4 regions of the Nocardiopsis sp. NPDC058789 genome follow, and region 3 is predicted to be linked to each of the others. Evidence: predicted binding sites of a transcription regulator. Region 3 holds the regulator's gene; each other region holds the start of a gene.
What was found. Region 3 encodes LexA, which represses DNA repair genes until DNA is damaged. Its sites were predicted from a motif close to TCGAACANNTGTTCGA; they were not measured.
Positions count from the first base shown of each region.

Region 1: ACFW3L_RS09065 (DUF6504 family protein) is a predicted target of LexA. The motif match lies at 1,905-1,920, and genes of this name have one in related genera.
Region 2: recA (recombinase RecA) is a predicted target of LexA. The motif match lies at 2,268-2,283, and genes of this name have one in related genera.
Region 4: ACFW3L_RS01835 (DUF6504 family protein) is a predicted target of LexA. The motif match lies at 2,163-2,178, and genes of this name have one in related genera.

Region 1 covers NZ_JBHYOW010000005.1:257,449-261,370, forward strand. Annotated here, with positions in the region: gene ACFW3L_RS09055 (DivIVA domain-containing protein) at 93-788, shown strand; gene ACFW3L_RS09060 (M48 family metallopeptidase) at 894-1,820, shown strand; gene ACFW3L_RS09065 (DUF6504 family protein) at 1,934-2,194, shown strand; gene ACFW3L_RS09070 (NUDIX domain-containing protein) at 2,295-2,765, opposite strand; gene ACFW3L_RS09075 (GNAT family N-acetyltransferase) at 2,805-3,383, opposite strand; gene ACFW3L_RS09080 (ROK family protein) at 3,441-3,922, shown strand, end outside.
Region 2 covers NZ_JBHYOW010000004.1:50,352-54,273, forward strand. Annotated here, with positions in the region: gene ACFW3L_RS06345 (class I SAM-dependent methyltransferase) at 1-256, opposite strand, end outside; gene ACFW3L_RS06350 (regulatory protein RecX) at 451-1,044, opposite strand; gene recA (recombinase RecA) at 1,037-2,158, opposite strand; gene ACFW3L_RS06360 (DUF3046 domain-containing protein) at 2,340-2,534, opposite strand; gene ACFW3L_RS06365 (ATP-dependent helicase) at 2,656-3,922, shown strand, end outside.
Region 3 covers NZ_JBHYOW010000001.1:291,243-295,164, reverse strand. Annotated here, with positions in the region: gene ACFW3L_RS01285 (hypothetical protein) at 1-544, shown strand, start outside; gene ACFW3L_RS01280 (alpha/beta hydrolase family protein) at 724-1,809, opposite strand; gene lexA (transcriptional repressor LexA) at 1,860-2,513, opposite strand; gene nrdR (transcriptional regulator NrdR) at 3,201-3,683, shown strand; gene ACFW3L_RS01265 (vitamin B12-dependent ribonucleotide reductase) at 3,814-3,922, shown strand, end outside.
Region 4 covers NZ_JBHYOW010000001.1:419,448-423,369, forward strand. Annotated here, with positions in the region: gene ACFW3L_RS01825 (peptidoglycan recognition family protein) at 1-910, shown strand, start outside; gene ACFW3L_RS01830 (GNAT family N-acetyltransferase) at 1,059-1,634, shown strand; gene ACFW3L_RS01835 (DUF6504 family protein) at 1,789-2,076, opposite strand; gene ACFW3L_RS01840 (protein kinase) at 2,418-3,922, shown strand, end outside.

The sequences.
Region 1 (3,922 bases), on a different contig from region 3:
ACGGCCCCGGCACCGTCCGACGGACGACCGGAGCACCCGGGACGCACACGCGAACGCGCGATAGCGCACCTACGAACCTCGTGAACTGCACAATGGGGACCATGCCTCTGACACCGGCGGACATCCGCAACAAGAAGTTCCACACGGTGCGTCTGCGCCCGGGTTACAACGAGGAGGACGTGGACGCGCTCCTCGACCGGATCGAGGCGACGCTGGTCGCGCTGGAGGGCGGGCCGCGCACCGGACCGCTGCTCACCGCGGACGAGATCCGCAACTCCCGGTTCCGCACCACCCGGATGAGCCCCGGCTACCGCGAGGACGAGGTGGACGACTTCCTCGACCTCGTCGTCGCCGACCTCGCCGGACGCGGCCTGGGCCAGCCCGCCGCGCCGCCGCCCCTGCCTCCGCGCCCGGGCCAGGACGGGCCCCGCCCGCCCCACCCCGGCCAGGGGACGGGGTACGCGGACCCGCGCCGTCCCGGCCCGCCGCCCGGCACCCCGGCGGACGGCCCCCGGATGGCGCCCCAGGACATCAGGGAGAAGCGCTTCGCCACCACCCGACTGACCACCGGCTACAACGAGCAGGAGGTGGACGAGTTCCTGGACCGCGCCGAGTACACCCTGGAGGTCCTTCTCCAAGGGAGGCCGGACCGCGCCACGCTCAGCTCCGCCGAGGTGGAGCGCGTCCAGTTCGCCACCACCCGGGCCCGCCCGGGGTACGACCCGGCCCAGGTCGACCACTTCCTCGACGAGCTCGCGGAGGAGTTCCGCCGGTACGAACACCCCTGAGCCCGGACACGCCGCCTCCGCCACACCACACGAAGGGAAGCGGAAAGTAATATTTAGGCACAGGGAGTAGTCATTCCCTGACACGGGCGGCCCGAGGGGAGCAGTATGCGACATTCCATGCCGTCTTGGGGGACCTCACCGACCAGCGCGGTCCACGGGGTCCCCGGCTGCACCGCCGCCCCCGGACCGTGGTCGGCGCACCAGCCCTCCCCACAGGCGAGCGAACCGTACCCCGCCGACTCCGACGAGGAGGTCGTCCCGGCCTCGGCTCACCCCTGGGAGAGACCGTTGCTGGCCCTGGCCGTGACGGTGACGCTGGCGCTGACCGCGGTGCTGCTGCGCCTGGTGTGGTCGGTGTCGGGTTCGCTGCTGTGGACGGCGCTGGCACTGGTCACGGTGCCGTTGGTCTGCTGGTCGGCGCGCGGCCTGCGGTACGCCCGCGAACGCGCCGAGTCGGTCCGGATCTCTCCGACCCAGTTCCCCGAGGCGTACCGGGTGGTGGGTTCGTTGGCGCGGGACATGGGGCTGGCCCGGCGCCCGGAGGCCTACGTCCGGCCGGGGCCGGTCTCGGTGCGCGCGGACGCCGCCGCGCACGGACTCCGGCGCTACCTGGTGCTGCCCGACGCGGTCTTCGACGACCACGGCCTCCCCCGGGACCGGGAGGCCCTCGCCTTCCTCGTCGCGCACCAGGTGGGCCACCTCGCCGCCGGTCACACGGGCTACTGGCGGCGGGTGGCCACCCTCGGCGCCGACCTGGTCCCCGGCCTCGGCTCGGCGCTGTCCCGGGCCTGCGAGTACACCGCCGACAACCACGCCCACGCGCACGTGCCCGAGGGCGCGCACGGGGTGCGGCTCTACGCCGGAGGCCCGACCCTGTACCGGCGGGTGAACCTGGGCGAGATGGCCGCCCGGGCCCACACGGACCGGGGCTGCTCGCTGCTGCTCTATCACCTGCTCTCCCGACACCCCGGCAACACCCGCCGCATGGCCGCCCTGCGCGACCGCGACCGCCGGGGCCGGGTGTTCCTGTAGCCCGCCAGCCCCGGCATCCACCGCTGCGACCAGGAGCTTCTCCACGAAGCGCGACCCGCGCCACCCTCAGGAGACTTGACGTGTTCGAACAGGTGTTCGATAGACTGTCCCTCGTGAGTCTCCTGAACGACCAGATCAACGTCCGTTCCACCGACCGTGGTCACCCGGTCCGGTTCACCTGGCGCGGCCACACCTTCCGTGTGCGTCGGATCATCGGTGACTGGCCCGCGCGGCCCGGCGCCCCGGGCGTACCCGCCACGCACATCCACCTGCTCCGGGTCGCGGCCGAGTCCGAGACCGGCCAGCCCAGCATCATCGACATCTCCCGTGACGCCGCCTCGGACCGCTGGACCATGCGCCGCCAGTGGAGCTGACGGACGTGTCCCGCCCGCCGCTCGGCTGCCCGGACGTACTCCTCCAGGGCGTGGCGCTCGGTGGCGCCGTTCAGCAGCGAGCAGGGCGGTCCGGAACCGATCAGCTGACGTAGTACGGCTCGCCCTCGTCGCGGCGGGCCCAGCGGATGCGTTCGAGGACGCGCTCGGCCATGGGCGGCGTCTCGGACTCCGTGAACCAGTCCACGTCCAGGCTCTCGTCGCCGTCGATCCTGGGTTCGCCTCCGACGGGGCGGCAGCGGAAGGCGAGGTCGAGGAACTGCACCCGGTCGCCGTTGGGATAGGTGTGCGGCTCCTGAGCGACCACGCTCACCAGGCGGTCCACCTCGACCCGTACGCCTGTCTCCTCCCACACCTCGCGGACCACCGCCTGGGCGGGCTGCTCCCCCGGTTCGAGGATGCCGCCGGGGGTGGCCCAGCGTCCGTCGTCGGAACGCTGGTGCAGCAGCACCCGGCCGTCATCGTCGAGCACCACTCCGGTCACCCCCACCAGGGGGAGGAGGGAGTGGCCGACGTGCTCGCGCATCTGGGTGACGAAGTCCGGGACGGGCATGCACACGACACTAACGCCGTCCCCCGTGCCTCCCCTCGATCAGCCACGCCCACGGCGGAGTTCGGCGTACTCGTGGTCCAGGATCGACATCAGGACCGCGTCGTGCCAGGCGCCGTCCCAGCGCAGGTGCTGGCGCCACACGCCCTCGCGGACAAACCCCGACCTGGCGTAGGAGCGTTCGGCGTTGGGGTTGAAGGCGAACACCTCCAGGGCCACCCGGTGCAGCCCGGCTGTCGCGAAGGCGTACTCCAGGACCAGGTCGGTGGCCTCGGTGCCGTAGCCCCGGCCGGTCCACGCCATGGAGTTGAGCGCGATCCGGTAGTGCGCCTCGGCGTTGTCCGGGTCGAGGTCGAGCAGCGCGCAGTCTCCGACGGCCGTGCCGTCCGGGGCGCGGATCAGCCAGTCGGCCCGGTCGTGCCGGTGCTCCCGCTCCGTGAACACGCGGCGCAGCTGTTCGGGGGTGAACTCCTGGTGGGTGCCGGTGAGCCTGCGCACCTGCGGATCCATGTCCACGAGGGCGGGGATGACCTCGTCCGCGTTGGCCGCGCCGAGCGGTTCCAACCGCACCCGTTCCCCCACGAGGACGGGTTGGTCTCGGAAGACGTCTGCAGGCACCATGATGGGAATCCAACCAGCGCCCCGCAGACGGGGGCAACGGGATTTCGAGGGGGCGCGGTGGCGGCCGGTACCGGCACGGCGGGTCTGCACACCATCCGTGAGAACAACCTCCGCGCGGTGCTGCGGACCGTCCGGGCCCTCTCCCCGTGCTCGCGTGCCGCCGTCGCCACGGCCACCGGACTGAACAAGACCACCGTGTCCAGCCTGGTCAGCGACCTCATGGAGCGCGGTCTGGTCCGGGAGACCGGGCAGACCCCGCAGCGCCGGGTGGGCCGACCCGGTGTCCTTCTGGACCTGGACGACCGTTCCGTGGCCGCCGTCGGCGTGGAGGTCAACGTCGACTACCTTTCGGTGGTCGCCGTGGACCTGGCCCACCGGGATCTGGTGGTGCGGCACGTGCCGCTGGACGCCCGCTCCGTGGGGGCGGAGGCCTGCGCGGCCCGGATCGCGACGGTCCTGCGGGAGGTGACCGGCGAGCCCGTGCTGGAGGGCCGCGCGGTGGTCGGGGTGAGCGTGGCGGTTCCCGGGCTGATCGACTC
Region 2 (3,922 bases), on a different contig from region 3:
CGTGCTCGACCATGGCCGGGGAGAGGTCCAGGCCGAAGGCGTCCAACCCCAGGTCGTCCAGCATGGCCGTCAGATGCCCGGGACCGCAGCCGACATCGGCCGCCCGTGGGTTCCCCGTCCCGCGCACCAGCTCGGCGAAGGTGCCGATCATGTTCCGCGCGAACGGTTGGGTCTCCAGCCGACCGGCGAACAACGACGCGTACAGTTCGACGACCCCGTCGTAGGCCGCCCTGGTCCGGTCCTGGTGCTCCGTCATGGGAAGGGAAGCTAGCATCCGCGCGTGGCCCGCGTCGCGCGGGCCGTCGCTCCCCGCCCCCGCCCACGCTCACGGCGACCGGGGCCGTTCCGACCCGCGTCCCGTGGGGACCGGTGCGCCCGAGGGCGGCCGGCACGGCGTGATCACCCGCCGGAACCCACGTCGCACGGATGAGCGCACCCCCGAGCGGGCGGCTAGAGGTCGGGGTGGTCCAGGTCGGCCTCCAGGCCTTCCTGTTCCATCTCCTCGCGCACGATGCGGTAGGACAGACCGCCCGGGTAGCCCTTGCGACCCAGGACACCCAGGGCGCGGCGGATCCGGGACTCCTTGTCCTTGCCACGACTTCCGCGCAGGCTCTTGCGGGCCAGGGCGCGGGCCGCCTCCTGCTCGTCCTCGTCGCTGACCTCGGAGACCGCCTCACGGACGGTCTCCTCCTCCACTCCCCGGGTGCGCAGTTCCTGGGTCAGGGCCCGGCGGGACAGGTGTCTGCCGTGCTGCCGGGAGGAGACCCAGGCCTGGGCGAAGGCGGCGTCGTCGATCAGCCCGGCCTCGTCGAGGCCGTTGAGGACCTGTTCCACCACCTCGTCCGGGTACTCCCTGCGGTGCAGGGAGCGTTCCAGCTGGGCACGGGTGCGCGGGGAGTGGGTGAGCATCCTCAGGACCAGGTTCCTGGCCTTGTTCTCGAGGTCCGCTCCGGGTCTCCCGCCCGGAGCGGCCTCCTCGTCGGCGCTCACCGGGTCGGCCTCGGCCGCTCCGGCGCGGTCGGCTGACCGGCGCCCCTCACGCATCCGGGGCGGCGGCCTTGGTGGTCTTGGCGGCGGCCCGCTTGGCGGGCGCCTTGGGCTCCTCGACCTTGACCGGGTCGGTCTTGGCGGGCTCCGCGGGGCCGGAGGCGCTGTCGTCACCCTGTCCGGGGATGCCCAGCTTCTCCTTGATCTTCTTCTCGATCTCCTTGGCCACGTCCACGTTCTCGCGCAGGAAGTTGCGGGCGTTCTCCTTGCCCTGCCCGAGCTGGGTGCCGTCGTAGGTGTACCAGGCACCGGACTTGCGCACGATGGCGTGCTCCACGCCCAGGTCGATGAGGCTGCCCTCACGGGAGACGCCGACACCGTAGAGGATGTCGAACTCGGCCTGCTTGAAGGGCGGCGCGACCTTGTTCTTGACGACCTTGACGCGGGTGCGGTTGCCGACCGCGTCGGTGCCGTCCTTGAGCGTCTCGATGCGACGCACGTCCAGGCGGACCGAGGCGTAGAACTTCAGCGCCTTGCCACCGGTGGTGGTCTCCGGCGAGCCGAACATGACGCCGACCTTCTCGCGGAGCTGGTTGATGAAGATCGCGGTGGTGCCGGTGGAGTGCAGGGCACCGGCGATCTTGCGCAGCGCCTGGGACATGAGCCGGGCCTGGAGGCCGACGTGGCTGTCGCCCATCTCGCCCTCGATCTCGGCGCGGGGCACCAGGGCCGCCACGGAGTCGATCACGATGATCGAGACGGCGCCGGAGCGGATGAGCATGTCGACGATCTCCAGCGCCTGCTCACCGGTGTCCGGCTGGGAGAGGAGGAGGTTGTCGGTGTCGACGCCGATCTTCTTGGCGTACTCGGGGTCGAGCGCGTGCTCGGCGTCGACGAAGGCGGCGATGCCGCCCATCTTCTGGGCGCTGGCCACCGCGTGCAGCGCGACGGTGGTCTTACCGCTGGACTCGGGGCCGTAGACCTCGACGACCCGGCCCTTGGGCAGGCCGCCGATACCCAGGGCGACGTCCAGCGCGATGGCGCCGGTGGGGATCGCCTCGATCGGCGGACGGTCGTCGTCCCCCAAGCGCATGACGGAGCCCTTGCCGAACTGCCGCTCGATCTGCGCGAGCGCTGTTTCGAGAGCCTTGTCTCGGTCTCCAGATGCCACGGGATTCCCCTGTTGGGTTGATGCCTTTTTCTTCATGATGCGCATGACGCTACGCGGTCGGTACGACAATCGCGACGCTCGGCGTCCGCCCGTCGAGAACCCAGACTACCCGAACTCATGTTCGAAATCCGGTGCGAACCCCTGGCGTCCCGGTTTTTACGCGGGCTTGGCGAAGGACGGGTCAGCGCACGGAGGCGGGAAGGTCGAACGCGTCACACACGGCCCGCCACACCTCCTTGGCCGAGATCCCGTCGGCCAGCGCCTGGTTGACCGTGCGGGAGCCGAGCTTCTCGATGACGTAGTCCTTGGCCAGGCTGTCCGCGTAGGCCTCGCCGAACTGGGCGTGCATGTTGTGCCAGAAAACAGTGAGTCTCATCGGCCCCAGTATGAGTGACCGGAGGGAGCCGGTGGGACTCGTCCACAGGACGGGTTCCACCGGGTCCCGGGCACCGGGTGTCCTGCGCCGATCTGTCGGCCCCCTTGGGCAGACTGGTGCGATGAGCGGAGCGACCGACCCCCTGGCACCCTTCGGAACGGCGACCCGGACCTGGTTCGGACGGGCCTTCCCGCACGGTCCCACGGCCGCCCAGACCGAGGCCTGGCGGACGATCGCCTCCGGCCGCGACACGCTGGTGGTGGCGCCGACCGGGTCCGGCAAGACACTGTCGGCCTTCCTGTGGTCCCTGGACCGCCTCACCCACGCCCCCGTGCCGACGGACCGGACGAGGCGCTGCCGGGTCCTGTACGTGTCACCGCTCAAGGCGCTCGCCGTGGACGTGGAACGCAACCTCCGCCAGCCGCTGGCGGGGATCGCGGCCGCCGCCGAGCGCGGCGGGGAGGCCCTGTCCCCGGTCACCGTGGGGGTGCGCACCGGCGACACCCCGGCCCAGGAGCGGCGCCGGATGGCCACCCACCCGCCGGACGTCCTCATCACCACGCCCGAGTCGCTCTTCCTGGTCCTGACCTCCCGGGCGCGCGAGGGACTGGCGGGGGTGGAGACGGTCATCGTCGACGAGGTGCACGCCCTGGCCGGGACCAAGCGCGGCGCCCACCTGGCGCTGAGCCTGGAGCGCCTGGCCGCCCTGCTGGACCGCCCGGCCCAGCGGATCGGCCTGTCCGCCACCGTGCGCCCGCGCGAGACCGTCGCCTCCTACCTGACCGGAACCGGTGGGGGCACCCCCGGTGCGGGCGCCGTGATCGTCGCACCGCCGGACACCCCGCGCATGGACCTGCGGGTGGAGGCGTCCGTCCCCGACCTGGACGAACCCGGGAGCCCGCCCGCCACCGCCGAGGGCCTGCCCCCGGACCCGCGCGCGGGCAACACCATGAGCCGGGGCTCGGTGTGGCCGCACATGGAGCGCCGGGTCCTGGACCTGGTCGAGGCCAACCGCTCCACCATCGTGTTCACCAACGGCCGCCGTACCGCCGAGAAGCTGTGTGCCCGGCTCAACGACCTCCACGCCGAACGCGTCGACGGCGGTCTGCCCGGTGAGGAGGTCGCCGCCCAGGTGATCGGCCAGTCGGAGCAGAGCCGTGGCGGTGCCCCGGTGATCGCGCGCGCCCACCACGGGTCCGTGTCCAAGGCCGAGCGGGAGCTCATCGAGGACGACCTCAAGGCGGGGCGGCTGCGGTGTGTGGTGGCCACCTCCAGCCTCGAACTCGGGGTGGACATGGGCGCGGTGGACCTGGTGGTCCAGGTGGCCGCTCCCCCGTCCGTGGCCAGCGGCCTCCAGCGGGTGGGCCGCGCGGGTCACCAGGTGGGTG
Region 3 (3,922 bases):
GCTCGCCTGGTACCTGCTGGGCAACGGCGTGGAAGAGGGCGAGTTCGAGGCCGCGCCCGAGTGCGGGGTCGGCGAGACCGAGGCCCTGGCGGAACTCGTGCCGGGCTACGAGAGCGAGATCGAGGAGACCGTCGGCACCGCCCAGGACGCCTTCGGGACCGGTTGGCAGTGCCGTTGGGCCACCCCCGAGGGTGCGGGCGAGTCCGTGCCCTCCGCCGCCACCCTGGTCATGGTCGCCGCCCCGGTCGAGGGCGGCCAGGAGACCGCCGCCGACACCCTGCGCTCCACGGCGGGAGGGAACGACGCCCAGCCGGTGGACGGCCTGGGCGACGAGGCCCTCACGTGGGTGGAGGAGGGCGCGTTCGAGGTGGGCTGTGTGGGCGTGCGGGTCTCCAACCTGTACGTCGAGTCCTGCTACACCGCCGCCACCGACTACGACGCGGTGGGGTCCGTGGACGGGGCGGTCGCGGCCGAGGACGCCGAAGTCCTCGCCCGTGCCGTCGTCGAGCGGCTGCCCGCCTCCGGGGACGACCAGGACGACTAGGGCGTGTTCCGCGGATGCTCCCGCCGGTGGCGGCGGAGCGGCCGTGGACGCGCGAGGCGGCCCGGCGTCGTCGCGGTCGCGGAACGCTCCGGCGGCCGGGACTTCCTCGCGGGCGTCCCCGCCCGGGTGATCCGGGCGATCGACCGAGTCCGGCCGGTGGCCCGCGGTCCGGGGACCGCCTACCGCAGGCCGCCGAGGAACCGTTCCAGGGCCGGGGTGACGTCGGGTGAGAAGGCGCGGTCCGCGTCGAGGGCGGCGGCGCCGGGGGAGTCGTCGTACTCGCGCAGGATGTGGTCGGCGCCGGGCAGGTCCACCCGCTCGGCACCGTCCATACCGGTCATGAGCCGGTCGATCTCCTCCTCGTTGACCTGGGCGTCCCGGTCGCCCCACAGAACCAGGACCGGGGTGTCCCCGGGCAGCTCCTCGGCCAGCTCGACCGGGTCGAAGGAATCGATCCACGCCAGGTAGTCCGCGCCGTTCGCGTCGAACAGGCCGGTGGAGTCGGTCTCGGGCAGCTCCGAGCCGGAGCGCACCGCGGCCCGGCCCGCCCGCAGGTCGGAGAGCATCGTCGCGGCGGTCACCTCGCCGACGCCGCCCTGGGCCTCGGCGGTGCGGACCTGCTCGGACAGCTGTCGGTCGATGAGGTCGAGCATGCGCGTGCCGGGCGGGGCGGCCAGCACCAGGGCCGGTTCGGCGTCGAGGACCTCATGGGCGCGCAGGGCGAACAGGGCGCCCTCGCTGTGGCCCAGGATGACGGTGCGCTCGGGGTCCACCTCGGGCTGGGCGACCAGTTCCGCGTAGGCGGCGGCCATCTGCCGCTCGAAGACCAGGGGGTCGACCGGCTGGTCGAGGGCCTCCTCCTCGGCTTCGCTCATGGCGTCCGGGTCGGCGCTGCCGAACTTGTCGTAGCGCAGCGACGCCGCACCGGCCCCGCTCAGCACACGGGCGAGGTTCAGGTTGGTGTTGGCCTCGGGGCGCCCGGGGCCGTTGCCGTTCCGGTCGGTGGGGCCGCTGCCGGAGATGATGAGCACCCCGGGGACGGTGCCCCCGTCACCCCCGGGGGTGGTGAAGGTGCCGGGCACCGTGAAGCCGCCGCCCTCGAAGGAGACCTCGCGCTCCTGCCCGGAGGCGCCGGGAAGGGCGGGCCCGTCACCGCCGTCGCTGGGCGCGCAGGCGGAGACCAGCAGCGTCCCGGCGGCCAGGGTCGCGGCCAGGAGGGCGCGGGTCGGGGAGGGGGACACGGGGGCGGAGACAGGTGACGACACGTCCTCAGCGTATCGGCCCACCCACCGCCCCCGGCTTCGGGGATCCGCGCTCAGACCCTGCGCATGACCGTGACGACCTTGCCGAGGATGGTGGCCTCGTCACCCTGGATGGGCTCGTAGGCGTCGTTGCGCGGCATCAGCCACACGTGCCCGTCCGGCTCTCTGCGCAGCACCTTGACGGTCGCCTCGTCGTCCAGCATCGCCGCGACGATGTCACCGTTCTCGGCCGTCTGCTGCTGACGGACGACCACCAGGTCGCCGTCGGTGATCGCGGCGTCGATCATCGAGTCGCCCACCACGGTGAGCATGAACAGGCGGCCCTCACCGACCAGCTGGCGCGGCAGCGCGAGGACGTCCTCCACGGCCTCCTCCGCCAGGATCGGGCCACCGGCGGCGATCCGGCCGACCAGCGGGACCGAGGCCGCCCTGGTGGAGTCGGCGGTGAGCTCCTCCTGGGTGAGGGTCTGGGAGGTCTCCCTGCCGGGGGTCCGCAGCTCCACGGCGCGTGGCCGGTTCTGGTCCCGGTGCAGGTACCCCTTGCGCTGGAGCACCTTCAGCTGGTGCGCCACGCTGGAGGGGCTGGACAGGCCGACGGTGTCCCCGATCTCCCGGATGGACGGCGGGTACCCCCGTTCCCGGACGTACCTCTGGATGCAGTTGAGGACACTCTGCTGGCGCGCGGTGAGCCTGGGGGTGTCGGGCACGGACGCGCCCGGTTCGCCGACGGGCGAAAGAACGGTGGTGGGTCCGGAGCCGACGGCTCCGGGGTTCTCCTCCGGCACGGCCGGGCCTCCTCGGTGTTCGGTTCGGTCAGGGCGCGTGTGCGGCCGGTCACCGGCCACGCGGACCGGACGGCGAAGCCGGTGTGAAATCAAGGTCAACTTTAGTCGTTGCACACGGTGATATCAAACAAGCGTTCGAGAGTCCGTGGACGGGGTCGCGGAGGGATTTCCCTTTGTGTTTTCACGCGCCGATTTCCGGTGGCCGGACTTATGTGTGTACACGCGTGCGGTGGCCGTTGTCCGTCGAATGCGGGATCCGGTATGGGGTTCGTCTCGCCGTGCCCCGCCGTCGCTCCACGGCCTCGGGAGGGAGGGGAATTCGGTCGGCGGTTCGGTGTGGCGGGCGTCGGGCGGCGCGTCCCCGCCCCCTTATCCTGGGATTCGGCTTCCGGAGTCGCGCACCCCCGTTTCCACCTCCTCGAACCCCGTTCCTTGGCGGCCTCCGCCGCCGGATTGGGGACACGCCGTGGGCCGGGTTGCGGGTGTCCGCCTGAGCGCCTAGGTTCGACCACAACATCTGGTGTTGACACGGGGGCCGTGGTCAATAAGTTGTGGTTAAGTAGACTCCAAGGGTTGTTGGTCGGGTACAGGAAAGCCAGGTGAACCGGGATGCACTGTCCGTTCTGCCGTCATCCGGACACCCGGGTGATCGACAGCAGGTCCACCGACGACGGCGCGGCCATCCGGCGCCGTCGGACCTGCCCCGTCTGCGAACGCCGCTTCACCACGCAGGAGACGGTCCTGCTCATGGTGGCGAAGCGGTCCGGGGTCACCGAACCCTTCAGCCGTACCAAGATCATCGCCGGGGTGCGCCGCGCCTGCCAGGGCCGCCCCGTCTCCGAGGACGCGCTGGCCAAGCTCGGCCAGCAGGTCGAGGAGGAGATCCGGGGGCGCGGCGTGGCCGAGGTGCCCGCCCACGAGATCGGCCTGGCCATCCTGGGTCCCATGCGTGACCTGGACGAGGTCGCCTACCTGCACTTCGCCAGCGTCTACCGCGGGTTCGAGAGCCTCGCGGACTTCGAGGCCGAGATCGCCAGCCTGCGAGAGGACCGCGAGGGCCAGGCGGAGCCCGCGGTCGACACCACCGGGTAGGGAACCCGGAACCGCCACCGCGAGGTGGGCGGGAGCACGGCGAACACCGTACCTCCGCACCATCCCGAACACATGAACGTCCGCGCGGTCACCGCCGGGTCCGCGCATGACCTTCGGGGGAGGCGCCGCCATGGCGCGAAAGACGAGCGGTACGACCAGGCGCGAGGGCGGGGGCCTGCGCGTCGGCCGGGTCAACACCACCGAGGGCGTCCATCCCTACGACACCCTCGAATGGGAAC
Region 4 (3,922 bases), 130 kb from region 3:
CGTCTCCGAGGGGGCCGCCGTGCGCTTCGAGACCGCCGAGGGAGACCTGAGCGACTGGCGGGAACTGCACTTCCACACGGCCGGACCCGAACACCTGGCGCCCACGGCCTCCGCCATGGCGCGGGCGCCCCAGGGCGCGACCGGCTACGAGGTGCGCGGCGCGGACGGCGCCGACCTCACCGCCGTGAACCTGCACGACGGTGAGGAGCTGCGGTTCGGCGGACAGGAGCGGGTGTCCCTGTCCGCCGAGGACGACGGGGTCACCACCCTCACCGGCGGATCCACCCTGCGGGTGCGCACCCGGGCGGGGTGGGGCGCCGACGAGTCGCTGCGCTTCGGCGACGAGGGCGAGGACCTCTGGCCCGCCCAGTTCCACCGCGTGCAGGCGCTGACCGTGCACCACACGGCGATGGCGACCACCGACGACCACGCGGCGGACATGCGGGCCGTGTACCACCTGCACGCCGTCCAACAGGGGTGGGGCGACGTCGGTTACCACCTGCTGGTGGACCCCCGGGGCGTGGTCTACGAGGGGCGCCACTCGGGCGGCGGTCTCCCGATCTTCCGAGGGGTTCCCCTGCCCGGCCTGGCCGAGTCCGTGACGGCCGGCCACGCGTTCGGGTTCAACCACGGCAACATCGGCGTGTGCCTGCTCGGTGACTTCACCGACGAGCTGCCGACCCAGGCGGCCCAGGACTCCCTCGTCGACGTCCTGCGGATCCTGTGCGCGCTCACCGGCGTGGACCCGTCCGAGAGGATCGAGTACGTCCACCCGGACACCGGTGCGGCGACCGAACAGGAGGCGGTGGCACGGCACCGGGACTGGCTCCAGACCGAGTGCCCGGGCAACGCCTTCTCCGAGGTGTTCGACACGGTCATCCGCCAGCGGGTCGCGCGCGGCCTGCTCTGAACCCCCGCGGTGGCGGGACGTTCCGGCGTTCCGCCACCGGGCCGGTCGGGTGCGGGGGACGGTGCACCGCCGTACCCCGCACCCCCGGGAGGCGTATCTTGAGCGATGCCCGGAACGGCCGTCCGTACGCAACAGGGGGAACACTCGCATGGCCACCGTCCAGAGCGCTCCGATCATGCCCGCGGTGATCCTGGAGACCGAGCGCCTGCGCCTGCGGTCCCTGCTCGAACGGGACATCGACGACGTCCACGCCTCGTGCGTGGACCCCGAGCTCCAGCGGTGGATCCCGCTGCCCGCGCCCGGGCTGCCCTACACGCGGGAGTCGGCCGAGCACTTCTGTCTGCGCCTCGCCCCGGCCATCCGCACCGGAGGCGACGGCCAGCACTGGGCCGTGGTCGACCGGGAGTCCGGTCGGTTCACGGGGTCGGTGGCGCTGCTGCGTACGCAGTGGGCGGCGATGGTCACCGAGATCGGCTACTGGATCTCGCCGTGGGGCCGGGGTCGCGGACTGGCCACCGAGGCCGTCGTGGCGGTGTCCCGATGGGCCCTCGGCCAGGGGTTCCAGCGCGTGGAACTCAAGGCCGCCACCGGAAACACCGGCTCGTGCCGGGTGGCCGAGGCCGCCGGGTTCCAGCGGGAGGGCACCGACCGGAACGCGATGCCCCTGCACGAGGGCCGCTCGGACCTGGCCTCGTACGGACTGGTCCCGAGCGACATCCTCTGAGGGGGCCGCACCCGACGAGCCTTCCCGCCGCTCACCGCGCGCGGGAGCCGCCTCCCCGCCCGGGGGCACCCGAGGAACCCGCCCGAGGACGCGCGGGAACCGGCCGGGTGCACGAGAGCCGCCCGAGGACGTGCGGGGAGGCGGTGTCGTGCGCTCAGCCCCAGACGCGGCTGAGCGTCCACTCGCCGGTCGTGCCGTCGTGCCGGAGTTCGTACACGCCCTGCGCGTAGGCGGAGCCCGCCTCCACCCGCCAGTGTCCGCGTTCGGGAACCTGTGACCCGTTGCCGGGAGTCCAGTCACGCCGCAGGGTGACCCAGTGGTCGATGATCCTCCGCACCCCGTACACGCGACCGTCCCAGGTGAACCGGGTGGGTCGGCCCCCGTCCTCGACGACCGTGACCTTCGCCCCGAAGTACCGTCCCACGACAGTTCCCCCCAGCATCGACCGACTCCTCCTGGCTGGTGTCCGGCCGCGCGTACGAGGCACGCCGCCGGAGCGCCCGTCCGTGGGGAAGTACGGCCAGGCGTTCGAACACGTATTCGAATCCTAGCGAAGGCGGGGGTTCCGTGGAACCTATTCCGCGTTCCCGACATCACCTCCCGTAGCACCCCCGCGCCCGAACCCGACCGGCGTCGCGGAACCGTCCGCCACGACTCGCATCGGCCCAGTTCCGACCCGCTTCCGCGCCCGGAACGGCCGTCAACAACCGGAACGCGTCGGCGTGTCGAGATCGGTACGCTGTTAGACGCGAATCACACGATCCATACAAGGGACCCCCAACTGTGACGTCCAACGGACACGAAAGCGGCAAACCCCTGCGCGCCGGAGACCCGCGCGAACTCGACGGCTACCGCATCGTCGGCCGTCTGGGACGCGGTGGCATGGGCACCGTGTACCTGGCCAGGGACGCCGCCGACCGTGCCGTGGCCGTCAAGCTGATCCACCCCGACCTGGCCGACGACGAGTCCTTCCGACTGCGCTTCGCCCGCGAGGTCGCCTCCGCGCGCCGGGTCGCCCGCTTCTCCACGGCCGGGGTCATCGACGCCCGCCTGGAGGGAGAACCCCTCTTCATCGTCTCGGAGTACGTGCCGGGCCCCAACCTGGACCAGGCGGTGCGCGGTGGCGAGCCGATGCACGGCGGGACCCTGGACGGGCTGGCGATGGGCGTCGCGGCGGCGCTGACCGCCATCCACGGTTCGGGGATCGTGCACCGGGACCTCAAGCCCGCCAACGTCCTGCTGTCCCCGGTCGGCCCGAAGGTGATCGACTTCGGGATCGCCCGTGCCCTGGACGACGCCAGCGACGCGGTCACCCGCTCAAGCCAGCTCATGGGCACCCCCTCCTACATGGCGCCGGAACTGATCCTGGGCGAACAGGCCACGGCGGCGGCCGACGTCTTCGCGTGGGGCTGTCTGGTCGCCTTCGCGGGCATCGGTCGGGCGCCCTTCGACGCGGGCACCGTCCCGGCGGTCCTGCACAACATCTCCACCGCGTCACCCAAGCTGGACGGGCTCGACCCCAGCCTGGTGGACCTGGTCACGGCGGCGCTGGACAAGAAGCCCGAGAACCGCCCCACCTCCCAGCAGCTGCTGGCCCACCTGACCGGGCAGCAGGATCCGGAGGAGGCGGAGGTGCGTCGGACGATCACCACGTCGTGGGCGCCGCCGAGCAGCACCCCGGTGCCGGGCCAGCCTCCGGAGCCCACCGAACCGGGCCTCCAGGAACAGGGGCGCCAGGAACAGGTTCCGGCCGAGGCCGCCTCCACGCCGCCCGACGGCCAGCCGTCGGCCTCCGACCCGGGCGCCGTCCTGCCAACACGGCACGAGGACACGCACCAGCGACCCACGCCGCCGCAGGCCCCGCGGACCCAGCTCCACCAGGCCCCGTTCCCACCGCCCGTGCCGCCCGGTGAGCACCCGCAGCAGTACCCCCCGGTTCCCTCCCACCCCCAGGCACCGTGGTCCGGCCCACAGCAGGGTGGATACGGACACCAGGGACCCAGCGGCGGCTACCGGCCGCCGCACCACGACGCCGGGCACGGCCCCGTGCCGCAGAACCGTGTCGGCCCGGGCCAGTACCAGCAGCCCGGGTCGGGGAACTCCCCCTCCCACGGGATCCCCGCCCACACCGGGCACGCCGGGTACCCGCCCCCCAACGGTCCGACCGGCCCCCGCGGCCCCGAGCAGCCCCCGGCCCCGCCCCACGGCGGGAACCCGGGCCGCAGGAAGGTGCTGCTCATCGGCGGCGCCGTCCTCGCGGTGGTCCTCGTCGCGGGGGTGGGCGCGAC